2 regions of the Pseudoalteromonas sp. APC 3250 genome follow, and region 2 is predicted to be linked to the other one. Evidence: predicted binding sites of a transcription regulator. Region 2 holds the regulator's gene; the other holds the start of a gene.

Region 1 (12,591 bases), on a different contig from region 2:
ATTACCACAATTAATGATCAAGGTAGTGAAGTTGGCGTTATGCATGGCTGTGGTCATGATATTCATATGAGCTCTTTTATTGGTACTGCTGAGCAATTAATTACGCATAAAAATAAGTGGCAAGGTACTTTAATGATGGTTGCTCAACCCGCTGAAGAAGTAGGCGGTGGTGCAAAAGCAATGCTCAAGGAAGGATTATTTAACAAATACGCTAAACCAGATCATATTATTGCTTTGCATGTAAGCGCTAGCGTTGCTGCGGGTAAAGTGGCAATGAAAAATGAATACACTATGGCCAGTGTTGATTCTGTTGATATTAGTATAAAAGGCAAAGGTGGCCATGGTGCTTACCCGCATACAACTATCGACCCTGTGATCATCGCAGCTCGAACGATACTTGCACTACAAACAATTACTAGTCGTGAGCTTTCTCCACTTGAGCCTTCAGTGATAACGGTGGGTTCCATTCATGGTGGCTCTAAACACAATGTTATTTCTGATGAAGTTAAGTTGCAACTTACGCTACGCAGCTACAATCCAGATATACGTAACGCACAAATAGTGGCAATTAAACGTATTACTGCAGGTATAGCACAAAGTGCAGGCCTCGAGGAATCTCTCTACCCTGTAGTGAAAGTTCATGAAGATGAATCAATTCCATCAACTTACAATAACCCAGTACAAACTAACCTTGTTCGAAACGCTATAAAAAGTGCGATAGGTGATGCAAACGTGCTCGAAACAGAAGCGGTAATGGCCGGTGAAGACTTTGGATTATACGGGCGCACCGACGAAAATATTCCTATCACCTTATTTTGGCTAGGTGGCGTTAACCAACAGCAGTACGCCAAGGCAATAAAAAATAACGAAACACTGCCCTCGTTACATTCAAGTAAATTTGCGCCTGATTATAAAGTAGCACTGCCTACAGGAATAAAGGCAATGAGTAACGCCGCTGTGGCACTATTCAATCAGTGACCTTCAACGCTATATGTAAGCCCTGCGATTAATTTACCGCAGGGCTTTTTTTATAACTCGACTTTTTATACGGCGCTTTTTTTGTACGTTTGGCAAAGCGCTTTTTAGGTGACGTTTTAGGTAACAGTGCAAATGCCTGACTATTGCAGTTCGCTGCTTGACTTACAAAATTAGTTAAATCGGATAATAAAGGTTGTATAAACTGCTGATAACTCATTGCTTGCTGTGCAATATCACCTAAACTCGACTCCCATTTTGCAGTTAAGTCGGGGCTTGATAATCCCTCTGGTAATACACTAATTAATGCCAGACCTGTTTCAGTTGCTTTAATTGCTTTTCCCTCACGTTTTAAAAAGCGACGTTTAAATAACAGCTCAATAATGCCTGCACGCGTTGCTTCTGTACCGAGGCCATCTGTTTCTTTTAATATTTTTTTGATTTGCAGGTCTTTTACATAACGGCTAATTCCCGTCATAGCAGCAAGTAAGGTTGCATCGGTAAAATGAGCCGGAGGAGATGTATGCTTTTGCACCACTTCACCTTTAGTACAAGTAAGTGCCATGCCTTTTTCTAAATAAGGTAATGTAGCTACTTCTTTGAGTTCCGACTTACCCATGAGCAATTTAAAACCTAAGCTTACATCTTGCTTTGCACTTGCTTTAAATAAACCACCAGCTATGGTTACCTCTACTTTGCTTTCGTTGTAAATGTAGTCGGGATAAAACTGAATTAAATAGTGTCGACTTATTAACTGATAAATTTTTGCTTCATCATTGGCTAAACTCACACTTTTTAACTGTTTAGCTGTCGGCACAATGGCGTGATGAGCGGCCACTTTTGCATCATTAAAACATTTACTACGTTGTTTTGCATTTGCCTCATTTACCAGCTCTACTGACTGCCCACCATTTACGGCTATCGCTTTTAAAATAGCAGGTGCATCTTGGTGATGCTCTCTCGGTAAGTAACGGTTATCTGAGCGTGGGTAGGTAATTAATTTATGACGTTCATATAAAACTTGGCAAATATCGAGTACTTTTTGTGCTGGCATCCCAAAAGCTTTAGCAGCATCTATTTGTAAAGCAGATAAGTTATAAGGAAGAGGCGCGGTTTGTTTTTTTTGCTTTTGCTCAAGCGCTGTTACATTTGCGGGCTGATTAGCAATGCGTGAAGTCACATTTTCGGCTAAGGCTTTATTAAGTACTCTGCCCTCTTCATCTTGATATGGTTCGCACGCTTTACTCGGTATCCACTTAGCAGTAAATGATTGCTGCTCAGGTGTAACAAGATGAGCAAGTACTTCATAAAATGGTTTGGATACAAAATTTGCGATTTCATTATCACGATTTACAACTAAACCTAAAATAGGTGTTTGTACTCGCCCAACCGACAACACATTACCAAAGCCCGCTTTTTGCCCAGCTAGCGTATAAGCTCGCGTTAAATTCATACCAAACAACCAATCAGCACGAGACCGTGCTAAAGCAGATACACTCAAAGGGATAAAATCACGGTTAGCCCGCATAGAGTTGAGTGATTTTTTTACCGCAGTTAAGTTTAAATCACTAATCAATAAGCGTTGAATACTTTGCTTTTTAGTTTGACTAATTTTTGCTTGCTCGATTACTTCATCAACCAGTAGCTGACCCTCACGATCAGGATCGCCAGCATGCACGAGTGTTGTAGCCTGCTTAATTAATTTTTTTAAAATGGTAAGCTGCTTACGGGTTTTTGTTTTAGCTTTTAATTGCCAGTGTTCAGGCACAATAGGTAAATGCTCAAATTGCCATTTTTTAAAACGCTCATCATAGTCATCGGGTTCTGCTTGCTCGAGCAAATGACCTATGCACCAAGACACACAATCACCATTCGCCACTTCAATATAACCATCATGCTTTTTATGAGGTTTTGGAAGCGCATCTGCAATAGCACGCCCTAATGAAGGTTTTTCAGCAATATAAAGTTTCATAATCAAGCTCTAACACTGTTCATATAAACAGTAGTTTAGCATATCAGTTTAAAACTGGGGATATTTTTATAGTTTCTAACTTAAAGCTTTATTTCGCTTATTAACAAAAAGATATAAAAGAGGCAGGTAGCAGACAACAACAGTGGCAATATTTATTAAAGGCATAAATGTTTGATACATCACAGTGCTATAAGATAAATCCCAAAGGTGTCGGTCAACTAAGCGAAATAATTGAAGAATGGGTGCACCAATAACAATAAGCTGCCCAAGTACACATTGCCACAAATGCACTTTATCTTTAAGACCCCAATAAGCAATAAGTGCCATCCAAGTAATATCTGTTAATGCCCATACAAGGTAACGGTATATATAAATACCATCATCAAACGCCATTAAACTTGAGTAGGTCACAGTGCCAAATAAGAAAAAAGCGGCAGTAATAACAACGAACCTAAGAGCTAAATAATCTTTGAGGATAAAGAATATAAAAATAGCCGGACTCAAAATAAGAACCCAGCTTTTGCTTAATATACTTACAAAATACAAAAACCATTCAGGCAAACTAAATAACCTTACTTAGCTTTTGTATCTTCATCAGTTCCATCGCCGTTACCAGGCATACTACAATACTTAGTCAACATATTCGCCCCATTACATTTGTTAAGAATGTTGCATTCTATGCTAAAAAAGGTACATAGCCAAGTCATTCTATCTTACATCAATTGGCGCTGACTCTTTTGCCTTGCCTTGTAAAATTGATATTTCTACACGGCGGTTACGTCTGCGATCTTCGCGGGAATCATTAGGTACTAAGGGCCTGGTTTCTGCACGCCCTACCACCATCATTCTGGTTTTATCAAAACCTGGAACTTTTTGTAATTCACTCGCTACCGCAACTGCGCGTTTAGATGATAAATCCCAGTTATTAATGTAAAGCTCGTTGGATACCTGAAAGTCATCCGTATGACCAGACACCGTAATTTCACCGGGTACATCTTTAAGTAATCGGCCAATATCTTGAATGATAGGTTTAAATTGTGGTTGTAAAAATGCACTCCCCGATGGAAACGAGCCATTTTCTCTAATACGAATTATGATTTGCTGCCCTAAAGATTCAAGCTCAATAGCCCCATCAATAATTTGCTTTTCAAGCTGTTGCGCAATTTTTTTAACTAAGTCATTTATTTGCTCTTGATCAGCAGCAGACACTGCCGTAGCTGCAGCAACTTCCTCTGAGGTACTGCTTGATTCACCACCTCGCTTTTCACCACGTTGCTCTTGACGTCCACCTGCGGAGCTTTCATCTCCCGCCTGAAACTCAAGCATTTGTTGGGTCATTTCAACCGTTTGTTGCTGAATGGTTTCTATAGGAGTTGGCTCAGGTTTACCCGGCGTAAACTCCATAGCAATAACAGATGTCCCTTTTGGAATGTCTTTTACTTCTATTTTATTTTGTACACCAAAAGCAAACTTCATTGAGCCTGCAATTTGTTTAAATTTAAGTACATCCATTTCAGAAAATGCGAGTAAAAGTACGAAAAAGCACATTAATAATGACATTAAATCGGCAAACGTTCCCATCCACGCAGGAAGTCCTGGAGGTGGGCATTTGCACTCTTCATCTGACATAATTATTCCTCAGTATTGACTGCGCGTTTTGATTCAGCTAGATAATTTTTCAAGATCCCTTCAATTACTTTAGGATTTTGCCCGTCTTGAATACCTAATACTGCATCTAAAATTAAGCGCTGATTCATGGCCTCTTCGTCTTTACGCAGTTCTAGTTTTACCTGAATAGGAATGGCTACAACGTTTGCTAAAAACGCACCGTATAATGTGGTTAACAACGCAACCGCCATTGCCGGTCCGATAGCTTTGGGGTCATCCATGTTCGAGAGCATAGCCACTAAGCCTATCAACGTACCGATCATCCCCATTGCAGGTGCAATATCACCTAATGATTTAAATAAGGTTGCCCCCATTTCATGGCGAGTGGTGGTTAACGAAATATCTTTTTGTAATGTTGCTCGTACCACATCAGCATCATGCCCATCTACTAGCATATCAACGCCTTTGCGCATAAAAGGATTTGGGATTTCGGCTTCTTCTAAGGCTAAAAATCCGCCTTTTCGAGCAGAGTCAGCTAATTCTACCGCTTTTTCGATTAATGCTTCAGGAGGCTCAATTTTAAACATAAACGCTTTTGCACATACTTTACCAATGCCAAGAAATTGCGACATGGTAAAATTAGATAAAACGATAAAAAGGGAACCACCGAATACAATAACCACAGAAGGGGTATTGTAAAACATAGCGACTTCACCGCTACTACTCATAAACATGGACATGACAATTAAGCCAATTGCGCCAAGGATCCCAATAATGGTTGCTAAATCCACATTCCCTCCAAAGGTTTTATATTTTTTCTTCGCAAGCGTTGTTATTAATTGTTTATCGGCAAGATACTGAAATACTTAAGTGATTTTTATGATAAACGGTAAAATTAAGATTAGTTATATTTTAGATCAACATAGGTAATCAATCTAATTAATCAAAATTAATAATTTTAAAAAATAACGTTGAAACGCAATAAAACCCAATCAACAGCATTTATCTATCAAAAAACAATATCATTCTTTGACCTAGTTTAGCATTCCCCCTAAAATTGGCGTCTAAATTTATTATGTAAGTTGAAAATAAAGATGGCGACTAAAAAACCTGAAAATTTAAGTTTCGAACAAGCACTAGAAGAGTTAACAACAATTGTCAGTGAAATGGAACAAGGTGATTTATCGCTTGAACAGTCTTTAAAGCAATTTGAGCGAGGTATTGCACTTGCGAGCGCATCTTCAGGCAAACTTCAACAAGCTGAGCAAAAGGTGTCGATATTAATGGGTAATGACGAAAAAGCACCGCTTACTCAGTTTGATAACGATATGGAATAATCGTGAGCATAAAAGAACAAATAAAACTCGCTCAAGATGATGTAGCTAATACGCTCAACCTTTATTTTGAACAACCTCTTGAAAGCGACAATACTATAAAAGAAGCCACACATTACAGTGTAATGAATGGTGGTAAAAGACTGCGCCCGTTTTTAGTGTACACCACAGGTAAAATACTCGGTGCTGACAAGCGTGATTTAGATGTACTTGCCGCAGCCATTGAATGTATTCATAGTTATTCATTAGTGCATGACGACTTACCTGCTATGGATGATGATGATTTACGCCGTGGTCGCCCTACATGTCATATTGTATACGGTGAAGCACAAGCGATTTTAGCTGGAGATGCACTGCAAACTTTAGCATTTGAACTTATTGCTAAGCACACATTTAAATGTTCGACTGAAGCACAATTAAAAATGATCGCAGCACTAGCGCATGCATCGGGGTTACAAGGTATGGTTGCCGGACAAGGCCGCGATATTGCAGCAACCGATAAGGTTATTACTGTTGATGAGTTAGAACGCATTCATAAACTTAAAACCGGTGCGCTAATAAATTGTGCGATTACTCTTGGCGCACTGTGCGCCCCTAATACAAGCCAACAAACTTTAGATAACTTATCAACTTTTGGATACGCTATAGGGCTTGCATTTCAAGTTCATGACGATATTTTAGATGTTGAGGGCGATACGCTTACTTTAGGCAAGCCACAAGGGTCAGATATTGCAGCGAATAAAGCGACATACCCCGCTTTATTAGGTATGCTAGGCGCTAAGCAAAAAGCACAAAATTTAATACAACAAGCCCATGAGGCATTAGCTAACATTGACGCAGACACAACAGATTTAGCGGCATTGGCTAACTATTTAATTGAACGTGACCATTAAATACAGCTAAAACGTATTAACTCTTAGTATAAAATTATTACTGAATATTAAGTCGCCTTTTAAACCTCGTTTGTTTTGAGGAGGGTTAATATTAGCGAAGGATATATAAAAAACCATGACACTTGATAGCAGCAAGTATCCATTACTTGATTTGGTGAACGAACCAGCCCACTTGCGAGACTTAGCACAAGATAAGCTTCCTGCATTTAGCCATGAATTGCGTGACTATTTACTCAATTCGGTATCGCAAAGTAGCGGCCATTTAGCGTCTGGTTTAGGAACCGTAGAACTTACCGTTGCACTACATTATGTATACAACACACCCGATGACCGCTTGGTCTGGGATGTGGGTCATCAAGCTTATCCGCATAAAATACTGACTGGCCGTCGTGATCAAATGCATACCATTCGCCAAAAAGACGGATTGCATCCTTTCCCTTTTAGAGATGAAAGTGAATACGACACCTTTAGTGTTGGCCATTCAAGTACCTCAATTTCTGCGGCGTTAGGTATGTCTATTGCTGCACAAAAAGAAGGCAAAGGGCGTAAAACAGTCGCGGTAATAGGCGATGGCGCAATTACTGCTGGTATGGCCTTTGAAGCAATGAACCACCTTGGCGATGTTAAATCAGACATGCTGATCATTTTGAACGATAACGAAATGTCGATATCTGAAAATGTCGGTGCGTTAACCAATCATTTTGCGCGTATTTTATCAGGTAGCTTTTATACCAACATCCGCGAAGGCAGTAAAAAGCTGCTCTCTGGTGTACCGCCGGTAAAAGAGCTTGCCAGCCGTATGGAAGAACACATTAAAGGGATGATGATCCCGGGTACTTTTTTTGAAGAATTAGGTCTAAATTACATTGGCCCAATTGATGGACATGATGTGAATATGTTGGTTGATACGCTGCGCAATATGCGTAACTTAAAAGGCCCACAGCTTTTACATATAAAAACCCAGAAAGGCAAAGGTTACAAGCCTGCCGAAGCCGATCCGATTGGTTATCATGGCGTACCAAAATTTGATCCTGCAACATCAAGCTTACCAAAATCTAAGCCAGGTGCGGCGACTTTCTCAAATGTGTTTGGTGATTGGCTTTGTGACATGGCCGAGCAAGACAGTAAGCTCATGGCAATCACGCCAGCTATGCGTGAAGGTTCAGGCATGGTACGTTTTTCTAAAGAGTATCCAGAACAATACTTTGACGTAGCAATAGCAGAACAACACGCTGTTACTCTTGCTGCAGGTTTTGCTTGTGAGGGCTTAAAGCCCGTTGTGGCTATCTATTCTAGCTTTTTACAACGCGCGTACGATCAACTAATTCACGACGTTGCACTGCAAAACCTACCGGTATTATTTGCTATAGACCGCGCCGGTATTGTTGGAGCCGATGGTGAAACCCATCAAGGCGCCTACGACTTAAGCTTTATGCGCTGTATACCTAATATGGTCATTATGGCCCCAAGTGATACTAACGAATGCCGTCATATGCTTTATACAGGCTATCAAGCTAATTGTCCTGTTGCTGTTCGTTACCCGCGTGGTAGTGCAGGCTCAGCAGACATTCAAAGCACTATGCAACAACTTGAAATGGGTAAAGCGAATGTAATTAAAAAAGGTACTAAAGTGGCTATATTGTCATTTGGTACCTTGCTTGAAAACGCACAACTTGCCACTGATGAGCTCAATGCCACTCTAGTAAACATGCGATTTATTAAGCCACTTGATACGGCATTAATTAATGAGCTGATTAATGATCACGATATTATTGTAACCCTTGAAGATAACGCGATTGCGGGCGGTGCAGGCTCTGCAGTTAATGAATATTTAACGAGCATTAAAGCCGATGTAAAAGTGCTTAACTTAGGTATTCCTGATGAATTCATTAAACATGGCACACAACAGCAAATGCACGATGAAATGGGGTTAGGTGAACACGGTATTTTAACTTCAATTAAATCATTTATGAGCTAACACTTATCGTGTTTAATAAAAAAGGAGCCATTGGCTCCTTTTTTATTGCTCATCTATAACCTCTAGCGCATCCATACCTTAATATCGGCTAGACCATTGCTTTGTAACAAACCAATTTGCTGTTCAACATTGGGGTTTTGCTCAAACTCAAATGCATCTAATTGCTCGTCAAAGGTAATATTAGCGACGCCATCGCCGCCGCGTTTTTTAACTTGATGTAATGCTATGTCAGCTAGATTAATTGATGTTTCCCAGCTAATAACTTGCCCACCTAAGAGAGGTAACGGATAGAACGACCACCCGACTGACGCTGTTATATTGGTTGTTTCACCGTTAGGAAGCTGAAACGAATAATCTGCAATTGCTTGGCATAATTCAGATACATAGCTGTCGATTAAATTACATTTAAAATCGCGCAATAACAGTAAGAACTCATCACCACTCCAACGGGCAACATAATCAGAACCTTGAGTACGCGAGTTAAGTAATGCCGCTACTTGTTGTAAACAGCTATCTCCAGCAATAGGACCATAGGCATCGTTAATGCGGCTAAAGTTATCTAAATTAATAATTAACAACACCAACGATTTACCTTGAGCCTGCAATGACTGCGAGTTACGCTGAAAATGCTCAATATCTTTTGGTAGTTGATCAAACAAAAAACGGCGACTTCTCAGCCCTGTTAGCTCATCAGAGTGACTAACAAGTTTAAGCTGAGAGTTTACTTGGTTTAATTTATCGTTTGCTTGGCGAAGCTCAAGGGTTCGCTCAGTAATAAGCCCCTCAAGAACCTGCTGCTTACGTCGCTCTTGAACTTTAAATACCCAAAACACCAAATAAAAGAGCAACACAAAACCACTGGTGATCAGTAATCTAAAATATATAGTTTCACCAAATCGTTCAGGCACCACAAAAGCGTATTCGGCCGATTGCGCTTTGCCCCAATCTTCACCTTGACGTTTTGTCTCTAATTCAAATAAAAACATACCTGCTGGTAAGTTAGTGTAAATTGCTTCTCGGCGGGTATTTGCATAGCGCCAATCATTATCAAGTCCATTGAGTTTATACCTAAACTCTATACTTGCAGGTGCATAATAATCGATAGCGGTATAGGTAAGCGTTACATCACGCTCGTCAGTTTTAAGTACTGGCTTTTTACCTAACGCAGCCGCAGCAAGTTTTCGTGATGGCGTGGTTAAAGTTTCTATAGTTGGTTTAAGTGAACGCAGCCCAAATAATTCTACGTCTTTAGGAATTTCTACAACGCCTTGCAAGCTGGGATACCAAATTGAATTATCCATATCAACCACCGCATCATGGCCTAAACCATTACAGCATTGACTTGCTTTACCATCGAGCTGTCGATCAAATGAAGAGATCACTTCCTCCACTTTTAGGCTTTCAATGTTGGCTTTGAATTGCTCAACTGGCATGCGATAAACCCCTTTCATGGTGCTTACCCAAATGCGTTTTGTAGTATCATCGTACTCAAGACTAAATATAGAACCATATGGCAGCCCATTGGCGGCATCTAATTGCTGCCACTGCCCTTGTCCACTGCGATAAAACAAACCATCGTTAAGCGAGCCAATTAAAATCCCCACGCCTTTAATGTGTAAAATGCTAGTAACGTACGCACTTTCCAAAGTGGTTTGGTCGCCTATTTTTTCTATCCCGCGTTCAGTAAAGTAATACGCCCCTTTACTGGTACCAATCACCCCAAAATTTGGTTTATCTAAAACATAGGTTACAAACTTACTGCCTAAAAAAGCATTGTACGCAAAAGGGTTTAACCCGTTGTAATTTAAACGATATAAGCCTCGCCCAGTGCCCACCCAAAAGCCGCCTTTAGTCGACGTACTAATAGCAAATACAGGATTATCACTTAGCGCACGGGCAGGGAAACTATATAAGGTATTCGACTCGTAGAAAAACAAACCTCTACCAGTGGCAACATAAAGACGATTGCCGTCAAACTGTAAGTCATGTACTGAGGCATTACCATACTTGGCACTGTTGATGACATTGATAAACGTTTTATCGGCATCGAAATAGCCTACGCCGCTTTTGTTGGCAATCCATAACTTACCATCTGGTGATTTACTAATGGCCATAACCGCTTCGGTCATTTTAGAAATGGCTGAATGGCGCTCTATTCGCCCTTCGTGAGCAAGCCAAAGTCCCTCACTAAAACTCGCTAACCATATATTATTTTCATCATCTCTAAATATATCGGCAAACCAAATACTTTGATCTAATTGACTGGGCTCAACCCATTGCCAATCATCCGACTTCCCTCTGAACAATAAGCGCCCATAAGTCGATACCCACAAGCCACCATTGCCATCACTCATAAACTTATAAACGGCTGAGTTGTTAGCGTTAGGCAGCGGAAATGGGCGTAGCTCATCATCTAAATCTAAAAAGTAAGCGCCTAGCTCAGAAGCAAGATATAAATTGCCATTTAAAAAGGATAAGTCGTGAACAATTGTTTGTGCTAAACGATCAGGCAAGGCCACTTTAGCGGTAAGCTCTAAGCGCAATTTAGAAAAATCAGACGCGCTTTGCGTCAAGCGCAATAAATTACGATCGTTAACCAGCCAAATTCCCTCTGGTGAGAGCGCCATTTTACTGACTGACCCTACTATTTGGGTGATCGCAGTGGCATTTACGATAGGGCTCGGATTGTTTAGCTGGTCGCGCAGCTCTATCTGGCCTCTGTCTATGTAATAAAGCCCATTAGCTGCTATCCAAATACTGCCTTTAGAGTCTTCAAGAATATCTCTAACAGGGCCTTTAATATTAAACTCTTGTGCGGTTAGCTTTTCTGGGTCTATAACAACGAGGCCGTTTTTCGTGCCTATCCATAATAGTCCTTGGCCATCAATCAGTAATTTATTGATGCCATTGCTGGGTAAAAACAGACTATTTTGAGTGTTGTAATTAGTAAAAGTGTTACCATCAAATCGGCTTAATCCGAATTGCGTACCAAGCCACATGTAGCCTTGGTTATCTTGCACCACACTTTTGAGGGATTGTGAGGGAAGTCCGTCTTTAATGTTCCATTGTTTAACTACGTAATCAGTAATTGAAGCCGTACTTGGCATGGCACACATCAAGAGTACACAAACCAATAAAAATCGCATCATAGTGCTGCCACCTAGTTAAACAAATAATAAATTAAAAGGGTAGTAAACCTACTTTTATCAATGCTTGCAAACAAATAAGCGAAAAAATACCTGCAAGTACATCATCGGCCATAATACCAAACCCACCATGAGCACGTTTATCAAGTATACGAATCGGCCCTGGCTTTGCTATATCAAAAAAGCGAAATAGTAAAAAGCCCACTAATAATGTTTGCCAATTCAGTGCTGCACCAATCATCGTTATATAGTAACCAGCGACTTCATCCCAAACAATAGCTGGATGATCATGAACTTGAAGGTCATCAGCTGTTTTTCCACATGCCCAAATACCAAATATACTGATCACCACCGCAAATACAATTTGTAACCATAACGGAAAATGCATGGTAATAAAAATAAATGGTAACGCCGCTAAAGTACCAAATGTACCAGGGGCTTTAGGCGCAAGCCCTGTACCAAAACCCAAACCAAAAAATTGATGTGGGCGTTTTAAATTAAATAATCGGTTTTTATTCAAACCTGCTCCTTGGAAAAGTGCTCAAAGCCTTTGTGCTCAAAAACAAACTTTTCACCTTGGTGTAATAATTCTATATTCCCGTCACCACTTTTGATTTGGCCGATACAGGTTGCTTCTACACCGTATTGGCGCAACTTAATATCGAGCATACTCTTATTACTGTCT
Region 2 (12,591 bases):
TTTGTTCAACCCGTTGCTTTAGCTTATTGGCCATAGGTAAAAATAATAAATTAGCCAAACCAACACCATATATAGTTGCAATGAACGCGGTGGCAATACCCGTTCCTAACTGCTCAGGATCGTTAATAAATGACATGGCTTGAATAAGCCCAAGTACAGCACCTAAAATACCAATAGTTGGGCTATACCCACCCATTGCTTCATATACCCGGCTAGCCTCAAGTAATCGTTCTCGCTCAAGTAATAAGTCAATCTCGAGGGTATCGCGTAGTTTTTGCTCTGAACAGCCATCAACTAATAAACTCAGTCCTTTGGCGGCATAGGGATCTGAATGCGCAAGTGCTTCGTTTTCTAATGCTAAATAACCCTCTTGACGGGCTTTATGCGACCAGCGTTTTACTTGCTCAATAGCATCTTCAATATCATGGTCGTCGGTAACAAAAACCCAATGAGTAATACTAAGCATTTTTTTAAATGTATTGGCTGATGTTTGTAGCATCACCGCACCTAATGTACCGCCTAATACAATAATTAGTGCAGGCCCATTAAACAGCGCAGATACCACACCTCCCTCTAAAGAATAACCGATTGCAATAGCACCTAATGCAACCAGTAATCCTAAAACAGAAAGCTTATCCACAGCCAACCTCTCTTTTTAAGCGTGCAGCCACATCATGAAGGCTAATGCTTTCGCTCGCTAAACCTGCACTGGCTATCGCCTGAGGCATACCATAGACAACACAGCTTTTTTCATCCTGAGCCCAAATTGTAGCGCCAGTTTGCTTAAGCATGCGAGCACCATCACGACCATCTGCACCCATGCCTGTCAAAATAATGGCAAGCACATCACCTTGATACGCTTTGGCCGCACTGGCAAAGGTAATATCAACACTTGGTTTATAGTTTACTCGTTCATTTTTATCTTCAAACACACGAAGGGTTCTATTAGAGCCACGTCCTTCTACCATCATTTGCTGGCCACCTGGCGCTAAATAAGCGCACCCAGGTTGTAATCTATCGCCTTGCTGCGCTTCTTTTACTTTAATCTTACACAAGCCATCTAAGCGAGTAGCAAAGGCCGGGGTAAATGCAGCAGGCATATGCTGTATGAGTAAAATAGGGTGTGGAAAATTAGCAGGTAATTGCGTCAAAATAGTTTGCAGTGCAACTGGCCCACCTGTGGATGTACCAATAGCAACTAACTGATACTGCTTACCACTGGCACGCGCTGAGGCACTGCTGTTATTAGGTGCAGGACTCGCATTATTAAAGCTACGATCAGGTTGAACTATCGGCTTTTTAGCAAGGTTAGAAAAGCGTTCAGAACTGTTTGACGCTGGTTTACTAATACTTGGAGATGGGGCCGTTCTCGTAATTCTTCCAATACGCTGGCGGCCTATTTCCTTAACCTTATTTTGCAATAACTTAATTGCATCATCGTTATTGCGAGCAATATCTTCAAACTTTTTAGGTAAAAAGTCCATCGCCCCAGCATCAAGCGCATCCAAAGTGGCAGATGCCCCTGCTCGTGTTAACGATGAAAACATTAAAATAGGTGTTGGATTACTCGCCATGATCTCTTTCACAGCACTAATACCATCCAGCACCGGCATTTCAACATCCATGGTGATAACATCAGGACGTAACTGAGCTGTTTTTTCGACGGCCTCTCGGCCATTTACAGCAAAGCCTATTACCTCAATGCCGCTGTCTTGTTCAAGAATTTCACTCACTCTGCGGCGAAAAAAGCTTGAATCATCAACTACTAAAACTTTAACAGCCATTTCGCTCTCTTATTCAATGAATGGGTAGGCATAAAGTTTATACCTACTTTTTATTATCCAGCGTAATGCTTTAGCATACTCGGTACATCTAATATCAGTGCAATTCCACCATCAGAGGTAATAGTCGCACCCGCCATACCCGGCGTACCTTGCAATAATGCATCTAGAGGCTTGATCACCACTTCTTCTTGACCTATTAGTGAATCAACAACGAACCCTACTTTTTGAGTCCCTATTTGCACAATAACGACATGCCCTTGTGCTTTTCGCTGACCTCTATCAGCGCCTTTTATAAGCCAATGTTCAAGGTAGAATAATGGAATCGACTTTTTACGAACAATAATCGTTAGCTGGCCATCAACCACATTAGTTTTTGTTAAATCTAAGTGGAATATTTCACTTACACCCGCTAGCGGCAAGGCAAAGGTTTGCTCTCCCACCACCACCATTAAGGTAGGTAATATCGCAAGTGTTAGTGGAACTTTGATTTCTAAAGTAGTCCCTACGCCCATTTCTGATTTTATGTTAACCGAGCCATTGAGCTGAGTGATTTTTGTTTTAACCACATCCATACCAACACCACGGCCAGAAATATCTGAGATTTCTTCTTTGGTTGAAAATCCAGGTGCAAAAATAAGGTTATAAGCTTCAGTATCAGAAAGACGACTCGCTTGGTCGTGATCAAGCACCCCTTTACTAATCGCAATCTTTTTAAGCTTTTCAGCATCCATACCGGCACCATCATCTTGGATGGTAAGTAGAATATGATCACCCTGTTGCGAAGCTGATAAAGTCACCGTACCTGTTCTAGGTTTACCCGATGCTTCACGAATATCGGGCATTTCAATACCATGGTCGACCGAGTTGCGAACCAAATGCACCAATGGATCGGCCAATGCTTCCACTAAATTTTTATCTAAATCGGTGTCTTCACCGACAAGTAATAAATTAATATCTTTTTTAAGTGTTCGTGCTAAGTCACGTACAACACGAGGAAAACGGCCAAATACTTTTTTAATTGGCTGCATTCGTGTTTGCATTACTGCACCTTGGATATCAGCAGTCACAACATCTAAGTTGGAAATAGCTTTACCCATAGCCTCGCTATCAGAATTAGTCGCCAAACTCACTAAGCGATTTCGCACAAGTACTAACTCGCCCACCATGTTCATTATTTGGTCTAGGCGTTTGGTATCAACACGTACTGTTGTTTCTGCCGGTGGAGGCGCTGCTTTTTTAGGCGGCGCAGCTTTAGCTGCTTGTGCCGCAGGAGCAGGCTTAGCTGGCTCTGGTTTAGGCTGTGGCTTAGCTGCAGCAACTGGTTCTGGCTTTTTAGCTGCCACTGGTTCTGGTTTACTTACAGGAGCCGGTGTTTCTATCGACTTAGGTGCACCTTTACCATGAAGTTCATCAAGTAACGCTTCAAACTCGTCGTCACTTATTTCATCATCGCCCGAGCTTTGCTCGTTACTTGGTGGAGCCACAGGGGCTGATGGTGTTTGTTGTGGTGTACTTGCGGTTGCTTGGCTCACTTCGCCAAAGCTGCCTACACCATGAAGTTCATCCAATAAGCTGTCAAACTCATCGTCAGTTATATCACCACTGACATCATTGTCACTTGATGATGATTGTTTTTCTTGTGGGGCTTGCCCTTTTCCATGAAGTTCATCAAGTAGGCTTTCGAATTCGTCTTCGGTTATTTCATCAATCTGAGACTCAGTACTGCTGCTATCTGGGCCGCTAAATAATTCATCAAAAGCAAACGGGTCTTCTTCAGCATCGTTGCTCGGTTGCTCTGCAACTGGTTCGGGCTCTACCGATGGGGTTTCGACAGGAGCTATATCTTCAACCACAGAATCGCCGGCAAGCTCTTCTGCTGTCGGTGGCTGTCCAAGTTTGTGAAGTACTGCAAGTAATTCTGGATCAGCAGGCTCTGGCTGGTCACGATTTTTAATCGTGGCAAACATTTCATTAATGGTATCCAGTGCTTGTAAAATCACATCCATTAATTCAGAGTTAACTGTTCTTACACCTTGGCGCAGTAAATCAAACACATTTTCAGCACCATGACATGCATCAACAAGCTCTGTCATAGCCAAAAAGCCAGCGCCACCCTTTACAGTGTGGAAACCGCGAAATATTGCGTTTAGTAGCTCAGTATCATCTGGGTTGTTTTCCAGTTCTACTAACTGTTCAGATAAAAGCTCAAGGATTTCTCCGGCCTCTACTAAAAAGTCTTGTAAAATATCTTCATCGACTTCAAAGCTCATGCAGTACTCTCCTATTAGAAGCCCAAACTTGATAATAGATCATCAACTTCATCTTGATCAGATACAACATCATTACGCGTTTCTTTATCAATAATAGGCCCTTCGGGACCTGCTAGTGTTTGTGCAACAATGGGATCTTCTATTTTTTCTGGTTGTTCAGTTGGTTCAACCTCACCACCTTGCGCTGCAAATGCAGTCAACAGGTGAATTAAACTTTCTTCAACTTCACGGACAAGTTCAATAACACGGCGAATAACCTGACCGGTTAAATCTTGATAGTCTTGAGCCATCAGCACATTAGTCATCAGCATTTGTAACTCATCGGTTTTGTGATGAGAACTGCTCATAAACTTATCAATACTATGACAAAGTGATTTAAACTCACCAAGCTCTATTTCGCGGTTCATTAAACGATCCCACGTTGGCTTGATATCAGCTATTTCGTCAGCGATTTCTTGTGCTAATGGTAAGCTTGCTTCAACCGCATCCATTGTCTTATTGGCTGCGTTTTCTGTCATTTCCATGACATAGTTAAGGCGTTTTTTTGCGTCAGGGATGGCATCAGTGGTAATGTCTGTTAAACGCGTGTCTAACTCGAAACTTTTTAAAGCTTCGTGCAGTTGACGCGTCAACTTACCCACCTCAGCAAATAACTGTGATTGCTCTTGTGAAGCTGTTTCTAAAATTAACTGATTCGCTTTATCTTGCTCACCATTTTCTAAAAAAACAACTAACTGGCGAGCTTGTTCTAAAGTAATCTGAGGCGCAGCAGGTGCTGACATAAGCCTCTCCCTCTCATTAACCTAAGCGTTCGAACACTTTTTCTAATTTAGTTTTCAATGTACCTGCAGTAAATGGTTTAACAATATAACCATTAACACCTGCTTGGGCCGCAGCAATTATTTGTTCTTTTTTAGCTTCTGCTGTAACCATTAAAACAGGAATATGCTTTAATTTTTCATCAGCTCGAATTGCCCTCAAAAGATCAATACCTTGCATGCCTGGCATATTCCAATCTGTTACAACAAAATCAAACGCTTGATTTTGCAACATAGGCAAAGCAGTTGACCCGTCATCTGCTTCTTGAACATTGGTAAAACCTAAATCGCGCAACAGGTTTTTAATAATACGTCTCATTGTTGAGAAATCATCAACAACAAGAATTTTAATGTTTTTATCCAAAACATCCTCCAGTGAGGCCTGAACCTTTATTTACTTACTTCTAGTTTATCCAGTCATTGATTTTTGCTTTAAGCTTAATCATCGCCTGACCATGTATCTGACTTACACGCGATTCACTTACATCGAGTATATGCCCAATTTCTTTTAAATTCATCTCATCGTTATAGTACAAAGAAAGCACCATTGCATCTTTTTCCGGTAACGACTTTATTGCACTGAGTAAAGACTCATTAAACCGTTCATTTTTAACATTATTGAACGGTTTGTCTAGTGCTAAATCTTGGCCATGAGGTGTAATCACATCGTCATCTATACCAAGGTCTTCAATACCTAACACTTTGCTTACATTTACATCGTTTAAAATATGATGGTACTCATTTAGCGAAATTTCAAGTTTTTCAGCAACTTCACTATCTTTAGGTTCACGGTTTAAACTGTTCTCAAGCGCAACAATAGTCTCTGCAACCAAACGGCTTTTTCTGTGAACTGAACGTGGAACCCAATCGCCTCGGCGCATTTCGTCTATCATCGCACCACGAATACGAATACCGGCAAAGGTTTCAAAGCTTGCGCCTTTGCTCGCATCAAAGTTTTTTGAAGCTTCAATTAAACCAATCATACCCGATTGAATTAAATCATCTAGCTGCACACTGGCCGGTAAACGAGCAATTAAATGGCACGCCACTTTTTTGACTAATGAGGCATGCTTTTCAACAATCATATTTAAATTTTGTGTTGACTGATATCCCATAGCTCTATTCACCGGTATTGTCATTGTTAGTTACTAACTAGTTTCTCAATGAAAAACTCTAAATGACCCGAGGCTTGACTAGGTGTTGGCCACTTAGCAATTTTTGTAGCCAGTGTTTTAAAAGCAATTGCAGCAGGCGACCCAGGAAAAACCTCAACAATTACTTTTTGGCGGCGCGTTGATTTGCGCATATTTTCATCATATGGAACCGTTGCAACCAACTCCATTGATATATCTAAAAATCGGTCGGTAACCTTTGAAAGTTTTGCAAACAATTCCTGCCCTTCGCGTAAACTACGCACCATATTGGCAACAATTTTAAATTTATAAACGCCGTGCTCACGGCTAAGTACTTTAATTAAAGCATAGGCATCGGTAATTGATGTAGGCTCATCACATACCACCACAACCACATCTTGCGCTGCGCGAGAAAAACTCAGCACCATATCGGAAATACCCGCAGCGGTATCAACAATTAAAATATCAAAGTCGGTGTTAAGTTCACTAAATGCACGAATAAGTCCAGCGTGCTCTGAGGGTGATAACTCAACCATACTTTGCGAACCCGATGTTGCAGGCACTATTTTTATGCCTGCGGGACCTTCGACTAAAATATCATCAAGTTCACATTCGCCCGATAAAACATGAGATAAATTACGCTCAACGCGCAGTCCAAGCATCACATCACAATTCGCTAATCCTAAATCAGCATCTAGTACAAGCACACGTTTGCCTTGTTGGCCTAACGCGATTGCCGTGTTAAGGGATACGTTCGTTTTACCCACTCCACCTTTGCCGCCGGTGACAGCGATAACTTTTACGCCGTTATTATTATTCTTGCTCATTTTGCGAAGGCCGCTTGCTTGATCTAAAACTGTGTTAATCATACATCTCTACTGTGCTCGACGCCACTGATTGGTGTCGTGATTGTTGTGCTTTTATTCTTTTTAAATACAATTGCTCAGCTTTTTTTACTAGTTTTTCGGCATTTGCCACTCTAATATCTTCTGGTACTCGCTGACCGTTAGTAAGATACCCTATTGGGAGACGATTTTGAATCGCAATACTAATAATCTCACCTAAACTCAATGACTCATCAAGTTTAGTAAAAATACATCCGCTTAGCTGTACTTTTTTAAAGTGCCTTACTGTTTCTTGTAATACATTAATTTGCGCCGTCGCACTTAATACTAAATAACTACGTATATCAACACGCTGATTACGCATTAAGGTGTTTAACTGCTCGGTTAAACGTAAATCACGTTGACTCATTCCCGCTGTATCAATTAAGACTAGACGTTTATTTCGTAAATGGTATAAAACTTCTGCTAATTCATTTGCATCTTTAACTTGTTTAACGCCACAACCTATAATACGACCATACGTTGCTAGCTGCTCATAAGCACCAATACGGTAAGTATCGGTAGTAATAAGCGCTACTTTATCGGCACCGTATTTTTGTGCACCCAATGCTGCCAGTTTTGCAACTGTGGTGGTTTTACCCACGCCTGTAGGCCCGACTAACGCAAAAACACCGCCTTGGCGAAGTATTTCGTTGTTCGTAGTTTGCATTTGATCTTCAACCATGTTCAATAAAGCTTTCCAGCCTTGTTGGCGAGACACATCGTCTGGTACAAAACATGCCATTTGCTCAGCAACATTTTTCTCTATCCCCATACCGACTAAGCGGTCAATCATACATGCACGGGTCGGGTCGCGACGTGCCATATCTTGCTGCATTAAACCTGATACTTGGTGCTCTAATAGTTGACGAATTGCGTTCATTTCTTCACGCATTGTGCTGATGTCACTGGATTCTTTATGCATTGTTTGCTGACGCGGTGCGCTAGGTGAATCTAAATCGTCAAAGCCACTGTCTAAATCGTCAAAACCTAAGCTATCGGCTTGGGTGTGAGGGCGCACTGGCGCGCTTTGTTCACGTTCAAACATATTTTTAGGTCGTGATTGCACAGGCTCTTGTTCTTGATAGTGACCAGAAGTGTCAATGCCAGAGTGTGAAAACATTGAAGCAAGCTCTGCTGAACGAGGACGTGGAGACTGACGCTCTAGTAAGGCTTGTAAGCTATCTGCAACCTTTGCTTGTGGCTTAGGTTGAGCGCGTTGCGGTTCTGGTTTAACAAAATTATGTGAACTTTGCTCAGTATGTGCAAATGAAGCTCTTGCAGCGGGTTGGCTTTGAGGCTGCTCTGGCGGTTTTGTCGCTGCTTTGTCGTAATCAACTGCAGCAACAATTTCAACGCCATTAGCTAGTTTTTTATTTGACATAATAACCGCATCAACACCCAACTCTTCTTTTACTTCTTTTAGTGCAGTGCGCATGTCTTTAGCAAAAAAACGTTTAATTTTCATAATTCAAACCCCTTTAAAATCTTATTGTTGGCCTACAGAGCTGACAATCTTGATCTGTCTTTCATCTGGTATCTCTTGATAAGACATCACTCGCAATCCTGGAATGGTGTATTTAACAAATCGAGATAACACAGTGCGTAACATTCCTGACGTTAGCAATATTGAAGGTTCACCGGCCATTTCTTGATTTTGATGCGCTTCATTCAATGATGTTTGAAGTCTATCAGCAAGCCCTGGTTCTATTCCGGCACCTTCATCACCTGCATTTTGAAGTGACTGATGCAACATCTGTTCCAACTCAGGCGCCAAGGTTATGACAGGGATTTCAGAAGACATACCAACGGCATCTTGGACGATTAATCTACGCAGTGATATTCGCACTGCAGCCGTTAATACATCTGGGTCTTGGCTACGAGGGCCATACTCAACAAGGGTTTGAACAATTGAGCGCATATCTCGTATTGCTACCCCTTCATTTAATAAATTTTGTAGTACTTTAACGATGGTGGTCAGCGGTAATACCTCAGGTACAAGTCCTTCAACTAAGCGAGGGTGACTCTTACCTAACATATCTAATAAGTTTTGTACTTCTTCATGTCCGAGTAATAATGCGGCGCTATTGGTGAGTAACTGGCTAATATGGGTTGCCACCACGGTCGCCGAATCAACCACCGTGTAACCTAAAGACTGTGCTTCATCTTTTTGATCAGGTTTTATCCAAACTGCATCTAAACCAAACGCAGGATCTTTAGTTTCAATTCCTTTTAGCGGGCCAAATACTTGGCCTGGGTTAATCGCTAATTCATCACCATGTTTAAGCTCACCCTCACCACTTGATACACCCATCATGGTTATGCGGTATGCATTTGGGTCGAGTTCTAGATTATCGCGTATATGCACCGGCGGCACTAAAAAGCCCAGCTCTTGAGATAGTTTTTTACGCACTCCTTTAATACGGTTTAACAGCTCGCCACCTTGTGATTGGTCAACGAGAGGAATGAGTCGGTAACCGACTTCTAAACCAATAACATCAACTTGTTGAACATCATCCCAACCCAGTTCTTTTTGCTCTTGTTTAGCCGCAATTCCGGTACCTGAGGCGGCATTTTCGGCTTCTTCTGCTTCTGCAGCGGCTAATTTCAGTTTATTTTGCTGAGTATAGTATGCAAGGTAACCTAAAAGCGCCCCTAAGCTTAAAAATGCAAGGTGTGGCATACCTGGGACTAAGCCCATAGTAATAAGGATACCTGAGGCAATAAATAACGACTTTTCGTTACCTAATTGCTTCTTAAACTGATCGCCCATGTTGTGCGATTCATTTTGACGGGTTACAACAATTGCAGTACCAATTGAAAGTAGTAATGAAGGTAATTGCGCGACTAAGCCATCACCAATGGTCAATAGTGTGTACACTTCCATAGCGCGTGAAAAACTTAAATCATGTTGGATCATGCCAACAAATAAGCCACCCACAATATTGATTACTAAAATGACTATGCCAGCAATAGCATCGCCTTTTACAAATTTACTAGCACCATCCATAGAACCATAAAAGTCAGCTTCACGGGTTACTTCCTCACGACGTTCTCTGGCCTGCTCGGCACTGATAAAACCGGCATTCATATCTGCATCTATGGCCATTTGCTTACCTGGCATAGCATCTAGAGTAAAACGCGCTGATACTTCTGAAATACGACCAGCACCTTTGGTGATTACCACAAAGTTAATGATGATCAGAATTAAAAACACCACCAAGCCCACGGCGTAGTTACCACCGATTACCACTGAACCAAATGCTTCAATGACTTTACCAGCAGCATCCCCACCGTTATGACCCTCAAGCAGTACCACCCGGGTACTGGCCACATTGAGTGCCAAGCGCATTATGGTTGCAATTAACAGCACCGCTGGGAACATACCAAACTCAAGCGGCTTCATGGTGTATAAAGTGACCAGTAATACAACTAACGCAAGCGCGATATTAAACGAAAATAATATATCAAGCAGGAATGGAGGCAGCGGTAAAATAACCATGCCCAGCGCAGCCAACACCAAAAGCGGTGTACCAACGCCCTTCGCATATTCTTTTTTATCTTTATTAAGTTGTTGTAATACCGCTTTAAATTCCATAACTCTACAATTTCAAAAAATTGACACTACGCTGAAATTGCAATAACTATTCCAAGTTAGTTGGTTAGCAGTTAATACTTAAATTCATCGGGGATAGGCAGCTTTTTATTAAGGGCAACAGGGCGTTTTCCACGGCCTTTTTTAAACCGTTTAAGCTGAAACACATAAGCAAGCACTTGAGCAACCGCAGTAAAGAGCTGATCGGGGATTTGCTCACCCACTTCTGCAGTATGATAAAGCGCTCGGGTTAAAGTTGGAGACTCAACAATAGGCACTTCATTACCCAATGCAATTTTACGAATTTGCATGGCGAGCTCATCCACACCTTTGGCTAATACAATAGGCGCGCCTGCTCGCTCTGTATCGTATTTTAAAGCTACGGAATAGTGAGTAGGGTTGGTAACAATAACATCGGCGTCTGGCACATCCTGCATCATTCTCTTTTGCGACATTTGACGTTGGGTTTGCCTTATGCGCGCTTTAATCTGCGGATCACCTTCTGAGTTTTTATATTCGTCTTTTACCTCTTGCATAGTCATTTTAAGCTGTTTGTTATGACTATAGCTTTGAAATGGGGCGTCAATAGCAGCAATAATAATTAAGGTGCAAGACATGCCTAAAAACATCCACGCTAAAATTTCCAAAGCATGAACAATATTGCCAGGCGCACTTTCTATACTTAAATGTAAGATTTCATCAAAAAACGTATTAATTAAAAAAATAGCAAATGCGGCCACCAAGCCAAACTTTAATAATGACTTAAGCAATTCTATAGCCGCTTGTGGACCAAACATGCGGGTAAAGCCTTTCATTGGCGACATTTTACTGGCTTTGGGCGCAGCTGCTTGCCAACTAAAATTAAAGCCGCCAAGCATGGTATTACCGATAAATGCAGCCAATACAATAATGAGTACAAACATCGACATAGGAAATAACAGTACGTCGGCCACCTCTCCCCATACGGCAAACATTTTGGTGGTGTCGTAGGTTTCATTGCGGTTAAGACTCAGCATTCTTCCCATAATGCGGTACAAGCCTTTGCCAATTTCAGGCCCATACATTAATAAGGAAATAGCAGAAAAAATAAGCACAAACATGGTACCTAACTCTTTAGAACGCGCTATTTGACCTTTCTTTTTAGCATCATCAACTTTTTTGGGGGTGGGTTCTTCGGTTTTTTCTTGTCCGGAATCTTCAGCCATTACGCTCTCCTAAGGGGAACAACCAACTAGAGTACACATCAGCTCAACCATTTTTAGCCATTGGAACTCAAACTGAGTGACAAAGTTACCGAGCGTTGCCCAAATAATAACGAGCCCTGCCACTAAGGTAAACGGGAAGCCTATCGAGAAAATATTTAACTGCGGTGCAGCACGGGTCATAATACCAAATGCCATATTAATAACCAGCATGGCGGTTAATGGTGCTAATGACAGCACTAATGCAGTGGTAAACATCCAACCACCCCATGTCACTATGTCCCAGTAATGATCAACCGCCCACCAATTGCCATCAATCGGGAGTACTTCAAAACTGTGCACCACCATTTGAATCATCATTAAATGACCATTAAACACAAAAAATAATAAGGTAGCTAATATTAGATAAAATTGCCCCACTGCAGGCACACTCATCCCATTAGAGGGGTCAACAACAGATGCAAAACCTAAACCGGTTTGCATAGCAAGAATTTGACCGGCTAACACAAACGTATTTAGTAATAGTGTGGACGCAAAACCAATTGCGACACCAATCAACATTTGTTGGAGTACCACTAAAATCATTTCAAAAGAAAATAGATTAGTAAATGTAGCAGCAGGAAGAACAGGAACAACTAAGAAGGTGACCACAACAGCCAAGCCCATTTTTATTCGAGCAGGTACGTTTTTTGCGCCAATACCCGCCATGATCATGATCATAGAGCTGATGCGCACTAAGGGCAGTAAAAAATCACTTAACCATTGAATGACAACGGAAAATGGAAATTCCATTGTTAACCTGCAATTTCGGGGATAAGCAGCACTAAGCGATTAAAAAAGTCCATTAGCTCTTGAGTAAACCAATGTCCTCCCACAATCAGGGCACTGATGGTGATTAATAAACG

The links. Region 2 encodes FliA, which starts transcription of late flagellar genes. Its sites were predicted from a motif close to CTAAAGNTNNNNNNNNNNNNGCCGATA; they were not measured.
Region 1: pomA (flagellar motor protein PomA) is a predicted target of FliA. The motif match lies at 5,400-5,426, and genes of this name have one in related genera.

Annotation. Positions count from the first base shown of each region.
Region 1 is NZ_JASDCM010000027.1:12,546-25,136, reverse strand. It holds gene QL986_RS18085 (amidohydrolase) at 1-978, shown strand, start outside; gene QL986_RS18080 (DNA topoisomerase III) at 1,007-2,947, opposite strand; gene QL986_RS18075 (hypothetical protein) at 3,023-3,508, opposite strand; gene QL986_RS18070 (flagellar motor protein MotB) at 3,656-4,576, opposite strand; gene pomA (flagellar motor protein PomA) at 4,579-5,346, opposite strand; gene xseB (exodeoxyribonuclease VII small subunit) at 5,650-5,892, shown strand; gene ispA ((2E,6E)-farnesyl diphosphate synthase) at 5,895-6,782, shown strand; gene dxs (1-deoxy-D-xylulose-5-phosphate synthase) at 6,898-8,760, shown strand; gene QL986_RS18045 (ligand-binding sensor domain-containing diguanylate cyclase) at 8,823-11,909, opposite strand; gene QL986_RS18040 (phosphatidylglycerophosphatase A) at 11,941-12,426, opposite strand; gene thiL (thiamine-phosphate kinase) at 12,423-12,591, opposite strand, start outside.
Region 2 is NZ_JASDCM010000006.1:193,082-205,672, forward strand. It holds gene QL986_RS08880 (flagellar motor protein) at 1-640, opposite strand, end outside; gene QL986_RS08885 (chemotaxis response regulator protein-glutamate methylesterase) at 633-1,784, opposite strand; gene QL986_RS08890 (chemotaxis protein CheA) at 1,838-4,054, opposite strand; gene QL986_RS08895 (protein phosphatase CheZ) at 4,069-4,836, opposite strand; gene cheY (chemotaxis response regulator CheY) at 4,853-5,236, opposite strand; gene QL986_RS08905 (RNA polymerase sigma factor FliA) at 5,277-5,987, opposite strand; gene QL986_RS08910 (MinD/ParA family protein) at 6,014-6,874, opposite strand; gene flhF (flagellar biosynthesis protein FlhF) at 6,867-8,357, opposite strand; gene flhA (flagellar biosynthesis protein FlhA) at 8,379-10,487, opposite strand; gene flhB (flagellar biosynthesis protein FlhB) at 10,559-11,689, opposite strand; gene fliR (flagellar biosynthetic protein FliR) at 11,699-12,478, opposite strand; gene QL986_RS08935 (flagellar biosynthetic protein FliQ) at 12,481-12,591, opposite strand, start outside.